Regions from separate parts of the Bradyrhizobium sp. NBAIM01 genome, predicted to be linked through region 2. Evidence: predicted binding sites of a transcription regulator. Region 2 holds the regulator's gene; the other holds the start of a gene.
The links. Region 2 encodes PhoB, which activates phosphate uptake and scavenging genes when phosphate is short. Its sites were predicted from a motif close to TGTCATNNANCTGTCAT; they were not measured.
Positions count from the first base shown of each region.

Region 1 (3,358 bases), on a different contig from region 2:
CGGCGTGCAGCGCCTGCTCTGGAAACGAAATCTCGCCGCCGCTGTAGGCGTCATAGCCGAGCAGCTCGGCGCCGAAGCGGGAGAGGGCGCTGTCGCGGCCTGCGGCATAATAGATCGCGTAGCGGGGGAAACCTGTCATTGCCTCAGCATAACCAATTTACGCCGCGACGACAGTCTCGCGCGGGGCCGCCACTGCGGTGAGCAGCCGCGTCGCGTCGGTGAGATGCACGAGCCTGCCGCCTGAGATCACCGCGATCAGCCGCGGCCGCAGCTTCACGTTGTCGTCGACGAGGAGAATGTCAGCGCGGCGTCCCTCCGCGAGCAGGCCGCGATCGGTGAGGCCGGTCGCGCGCGCCGGGCCGGCGGAGACCAGATCCCAGGCCTGAGCCAGAGGCACCACGCCATCGGCGGCCAGGCGGAACGCGGCGAGCAGCTGCGCGGGATAATAATAGTCAGACGCCAGCACCGAGCAGAGCCCCTTGGCGATCATGTCGGAGGCCCTGGTCCAGCCGGTGTGGCTGCCGCCGCGCACGACGTTCGGCGCGCCGTAGACGATGGCATCGCCGTGGCTGGCCGCTGCGCGCGCCGTCTCCTCGTTGATCGGAAACTCCGCGATCAAGGCGCCGAGCTCGCGAAAGTCCCGGCGCATCGCCGGGCTCGAATCGTCGTGCGAGAGCATCCGCACCTCGGCGGTGCGGGCCGCGGCGGCCAGGCGTGACACCGAGGTGGGCACCTCGTCGGCGCGCGAGACCACGCGCTCGACCAGCCGGTCGAATTCGTCGCTCGACAGACCGGTGCGCTCCATCATGCGGTTGCGCTTGCGTGGGTTGGAGATGTCGGCAACGACGCCGTCCATATGATCGTTAAAGGCGAACAGGTCGACGCGGCCCTCGCTGAGCCACTGTGCGATCTCCGCTTCGGCATCGAGATTGAAGGTCTCGTGCCGCAGGTGGAAGCGGGTGTCGGCGGCGAATTGAGGACGCTGCCGCTCGATCGCCTCCATCAGACCGCGCGCATTGTCGGCGCTGCGCAGGCCCGGCTCCCACGAGCAGGTTGTGGCGTGAAACACGGTAGTGATGCCGTTGCTGATCGCCTGGCGGTCGCTGTCGGCGAGCGCGACGTCGATCGGAAAGTCGACGCCGGCGCGCGGCATCATCTGGCGCTCGAAGGCATCGCCATGCAGATCAACGATGCCGGGCAGCACCAGCAGGTCACGGGCATCCAGCGCCAGCCGCGCCCGGCCGCGAGAGGCGTCGACCTCTGCAATGTCTGTTCCGGAGACGAGAAGGGAGGTTTCGACGAGCTCGGCGCCGATCAGGGCCCGGCCGCCTTCGATGAATATGTCTGTCACGCGACCGCGCTTCGTTTGCTGGCAGGAGAATTGGCGAGTGAGCTCGCTTTTGCTTCGTATGACGAGAGGAAATCTTCAATCCCGAGCTTGCGGAAATTGGGCAGCGCCTCGCGCAACTTGTCGTGATCCCAGTCCCACCAAGCAAGCCTTGCGAGCCGTCCGGCGATCTCCTCCGAGAATCGCCGCCGCACGATGCGGGCCGGATTGCCGGCGACGATGCTGTAGGCCGGCACGTCCTTGGTGACGATCGCGCCGGCGGCGATCACCGCGCCGGTGCCGATGTTGCGGCCCGGCAGCACGATCGCGCCATGGCCGATCCAGACGTCATGGCCGATATGAACGTGATGCCGGCGGCGCCAGTCGAAGAACTCGAGATCGTCGCTCTCACCTTCGAAATAGGCGCTGGATCGGTAAGTGAAATGCGCCTGAGTGGCGCGATGCATCGGATGGTTGCCGGGATTGATGCGGGTCATCGCCGCGATCGAGCAGAACTTTCCGATGGTGGCGTAGGTGATCTGCGCATCGTTCACGACATAGGAATAATCGCCCATCGCGACTTCATGCAGGATCGTGCGCGCGCCGACTTCGGTGTAGGCGCCAAGCCTGGTCTCATGCAGCTTGGCCGAGGGATCGACGGTCGGCTGAACCGAAAGAGCTTTGGCGGCCATGTTGCATCCGAAGTGCGAGGGCGGGCGTCTTTCTTCGAGCGGCCGGATGACGGTGTCGTGACAATGAGATGACAGGGGATGACGTGCGTAGGATGGCCGCACTGCAGCAGCCTTGTCACACAAGTGTTAACCACGGGCGTTAGCGGTTGGCTCCAGCTACTCTGGAGCCCCTCGATGCTGGTGGTTGAAGGCCTGACGTGTCGCTTCGGCGCGAAGGCCGCTGTGGACGATGCTTCGTTTCAAGTTTCCCCTGGCGGCTTCGTCGGGGTGATCGGGCGATCCGGCGCCGGCAAGTCGACATTGCTGCGGTCCATCAACCGCCTCATCGAGCCCTCCGAAGGCCGCATCCTGTTCGAAGGCGTCGACGTCACCGCGCTGCGCGGCAAGGAGCTGCGGCAGTGGCGTGCGCGGTCGGCGATGATTTTTCAGCAGTTCAACCTCGTCGGCCGGCTCGACGTCCTCACCAATGTGCTGATGGGGCGGCTGTCGACGGTGCCGACATGGCGGTCGCTGCTGCAGCTTTGGCCCGAAGAAGACAAGGCCATCGCGATGTCGGCGCTCGAGCAGTTCGACATGGCTGCCATCGCGGCCCAGCGCGCCGACCAGCTCTCGGGCGGTCAGCAGCAGCGCGTGGCGATCGCGCGGGCGCTGGTTCAGCAGCCCGACATTATCCTTGCCGACGAGCCGATCGCCTCGCTCGATCCCCGCAACACCAAGATCGTGATGGATGCGCTTCTGCGCATCAACAAGCATTTCGGTATCACCGTGCTCTGCAACCTGCATTCGCTCGATCTCGCCCGCAGCTATTGCGACCGCCTGATCGGGATGGCCGCGGGGCGGGTGGTGTTCGACGGCGCGCCGGCGGCCTTGACCGATCATATCGCGCGCGAGCTGTACGATCTCGAGGCGAATGAAGTCATGGATGTTGCGCCCGCGGATGCATCGGTCGGCACGGCAGTTCCTGCCCTCCGCACGGTTGCCGTGGCCTGATCGCTGCTTCTTTAAATCGAGCCTGGTCGTAGAGCCGGAACTCGACAGTTTCATAACCTTGAAATGGGAGACGTCATGATAGACCGTCGTACGATCGTTGCCGCTGCGGCGGCCCTGGCATTTTCAGTTTCAGCCGCTGCGGCGCAGGACTGGAAGGCAAAATATCCTGAGTTGATCTTCGCAAAAGTCCCCGACGAGAATGCCTCCGGCACCACCAACCGCTGGACGCCTCTGACGGAGTACCTGTCCCGCGAGCTTGGAACCAAGGTCACGCTGCGCATCGCCAACGACTACGCCGCGGTGATCGAAGGTCAGCGTGCAGGAAACATTCACATTGCGATGTACGGCC
Region 1 is NZ_JADYVU010000007.1:176,091-179,448, forward strand. It holds gene I6F31_RS23045 (DUF1045 domain-containing protein) at 1-139, opposite strand, end outside; gene I6F31_RS23050 (alpha-D-ribose 1-methylphosphonate 5-triphosphate diphosphatase) at 158-1,351, opposite strand; gene I6F31_RS23055 (chloramphenicol acetyltransferase) at 1,348-2,019, opposite strand; gene phnC (phosphonate ABC transporter ATP-binding protein) at 2,194-3,009, shown strand; gene phnD (phosphonate ABC transporter substrate-binding protein) at 3,085-3,358, shown strand, end outside.
Region 1: a site for PhoB is predicted at 2,077-2,093, ahead of phnC (phosphonate ABC transporter ATP-binding protein). Genes of this name have one in related genera too.

Region 2 (3,358 bases):
CGCACCATCGACCGGCCCCGGAAAACGAAACGTGCCGCCTTTTAAGGGCGGCACGTGGCACTATCTTATGCCTGGCAAGACGGGTGTCAATGCCGCCCGGAAAGCCTCGCGAAACGCTGATTCCGTAGTCTTGCGGTGCCGATTTTGCGGGTTTTTCACCACGGAACATGTGGAAGCGAGTCGGCGGACTCTTGCGCGGGAGTCACGCCATATTGTAGCGTTTGGACTGTCAGATACGACATCTCGTGCAGCAGTTCTGATCCCAGAAGTCCTCATGTACCGGCGTAAACGTTCGGGCGTCTTGAGCGCGCCCGGCGAGCCTTAAGGGATTCTGACGGCACGGGTTTTTCAAGGCTAAAGCATTCGCTGCGAAGGCCCCAGGATGGCAGGCGCGCAGCGAGGGAAAGGGTGCAATGACGGTTTTGACCTGGTCCGATGATCGCGTCGAGCAGCTGAAGAAGCTCTGGGAGGCCGGACTTTCGGCCAGCCAGATCGCGGCGGAGCTCGGCAATGTGACCCGCAATGCCGTGATCGGCAAGGTGCACCGGCTCGGCCTGTCCGGCCGCGCCAAGAGCCCTTCATCGGCAGCGCCGCGGCCGCGCAAGGCACGGCCCGCGCAGCATATGATGCGGGTGACCCGCCCCGTCGCGCGCGGCAACACCGCGTTGGCGCAGGCCTTCGAGGTCGAGTTGGAAGCCGAGCCGGTTACCTACGACAACGTGGTGCCGATGAGCCAGCGGCTGTCGCTGCTGGAATTGAACGAGGCGACCTGCCACTGGCCGGTCGGCGATCCCTCGAGCCCGGATTTCTTCTTCTGCGGCGGCAAGGCGCTCTCCGGCCTGCCCTATTGTGCCCAGCATTCGCGCGTGGCCTATCAGCCCGCAGCGGATCGCCGTCGCGCAGCACCGAAACCGGGCACGCGGTGAGCTTGCGGAATTCCCTGATCGCCAAGCTTTGATCGCCAAGCTTGATCGCCAAGCTTGATCGCCAAGACTGCAGCCGTCACACGATGACGGCTCCCAATCGCTCGGTGTCATCCCCGCGAATGCGGGATCCATAACCGCGGGGCGCAATCGTTGCGCGAGATGGTCACTCCGAGTCTTCGCCAAACCACGTCCTGTGGCTAATCGCGAAGAGCGCAAGCGCTCGCGCTGAGATCCCGGGCTCACGCTGCGCGCGCCCCGGGATGACGGCCGAGATCGGCGCCGCAGTTCGCCAAACCAGCTGTCGCTGGCGCCTTACGTCTGCTCAGCCTTCGCGAAGCGATCGTCCAGCGCGTAGCCGGCGCCGCGGACGGTGCGGATCGGGTCCTGCTCGCGGCCAAGATTGAGCAGCTTGCGCAGGCGGCCGATATGGACGTCGACGGTGCGCTCGTCGATGTAGATGTCGCGGCCCCAGACGCTGTCGAGCAGCTGCTCGCGCGAGAACACGCGGCCGGGATGCTCCAGGAAGAACTCCAGCAGGCGATATTCGGTCGGACCGAGATCGATCGGCCGGCCCGAGCGCGCCACGCGGCGCTTGTCGCGGTCGAGCTCGATATCGCCATAGGCGAGCACGGTGGCGAGGCGCTCGGGACTCGCACGCCTGAGCAGGCCCTTCACGCGCGCAAGCAGCTCCGGCACCGAGAACGGCTTGACGATATAATCATCCGCGCCGGTCGCGAGCCCGCGCACCCGTTCGCTCTCCTCGCCGCGCGCGGTGAGCATGATGATCGGCAGCTGCTTGGTCTCGGGGCGGGTCCGAAGCCGCCGGCACAGCTCGATGCCTGACAGGCCCGGCAGCATCCAGTCGAGCACGATCAGATCGGGAATGTGCTCCTTGAGGCGGGTGTCGGCGTCATCGCCGCGCATCACCGTCTCGACGTCATAGCCGTCGCCTTCGAGGTTGTAGCGAAGAAGCTCGGTGAGAGCTTCCTCGTCCTCAACCACCATAATGCGTGCGCCCATGTGGTCGTAGCTCCTTAAGTCGTCAGGTGTTCGGCACCGTCGTGGCGAAGGTCGTCATGTCGCCCTTCGGCCGCTTGTCGGTGATCGCCTGGCCCTCGATCATGTAGAACACGGTCTCGGCGATGTTGGTGGCGTGGTCGCCGATCCGCTCGATGTTCTTGGCACAGAACATCAGGTGGATGCAGAACGAGATGTTGCGCGGATCCTCCATCATGTAGGTGAGGAGCTCGCGGAACAGCGAGGTGCAGATGGCGTCGACTTCTTCGTCGCCCTTCCACACCGCCATCGCCGCCGGCAGGTCGTGCGCGGCATAGGCGTCCAGCACCGACTTGACCTGCTGCTGCACGAGGTCGGTCATGTGCTCCAGGCCGCGGAACAGCTTGAGCGGATGGAAATCCGTCTCCAGCGCCGCGACGCGCTTGCCCATGTTCTTGGCGAGATCGCCGATGCGCTCGAGATCGGTCGCAACGCGCATCGCGCCGACGATCTCGCGCAGGTCGACGGCCATCGGCTGGCGGCGGGCGATGGTGAGCACGGCGCGCTCCTCGATGCGCTTCTGCAGCGCGTCGAGCTCGACGTCGGTGGCGACGACGCGCTGGCCGAGCGCGACGTCGCGGCGGATCAGCGCGTCGACGGAATCGACGATCATGCGCTCGGCGATGCCGCCCATCTCGGCGACCAGGCGGGTGAGCTCCTGAAGGTCGCTGTCGAAAGCCTTTACGGTATGTTCAGAACCCATGTTCCGTCTCCTCAGCCGAACCGGCCGGTGATGTAATCCTGCGTGCGCCGATCGCTCGGCGACGTGAAGATCTTGCTGGTGTCGTCGAACTCAATCAACTCGCCGAGATACATGAAGGCGGTCTTGTCGGAAACGCGCGCCGCCTGCTGCATGTTGTGGGTGACGATCGCGATCGTGTAGTTCTCGGACAATTCCTGGATCAGCTCCTCGACCTTGGCGGTCGAGATCGGGTCGAGCGCCGAGCAGGGCTCGTCAAACAGGATCACCTCGGGCCGCACCGCGACGGTGCGGGCGATGCAGAGGCGCTGCTGCTGGCCGCCGGAGAGCGACAGGCCGGAGGCATTGAGCTTGTCCTTGACCTCGTTCCACAGCGCGCCACCGCGCAGCGCCTTCTCGACGCGGTCGTCCATCTCGGACTTGGAGATCTTCTCATAGAGACGAATGCCGAAGGCGATGTTCTCGTAGATCGTCATCGGGAACGGCGTCGGCTTCTGGAACACCATGCCGACCCGGGCGCGGAGCAGGTTGAGGTCGAGCTTGGGGTCGAGGATGTTGGTATGGTCGAGCAACAGCTGACCGTCGGCGCGCTGGCCCGGATAGAGGTCGTACATCCGGTTGAAGATGCGCAGCAGGGTGGACTTGCCGCAGCCGGACGGGCCGATGAACGCCGTGA
Region 2 is NZ_JADYVU010000002.1:822,503-825,860, forward strand. It holds gene I6F31_RS10270 (GcrA family cell cycle regulator) at 414-926, shown strand; gene phoB (phosphate regulon transcriptional regulator PhoB) at 1,239-1,946, opposite strand; gene phoU (phosphate signaling complex protein PhoU) at 1,969-2,685, opposite strand; gene pstB (phosphate ABC transporter ATP-binding protein PstB) at 2,697-3,358, opposite strand, start outside.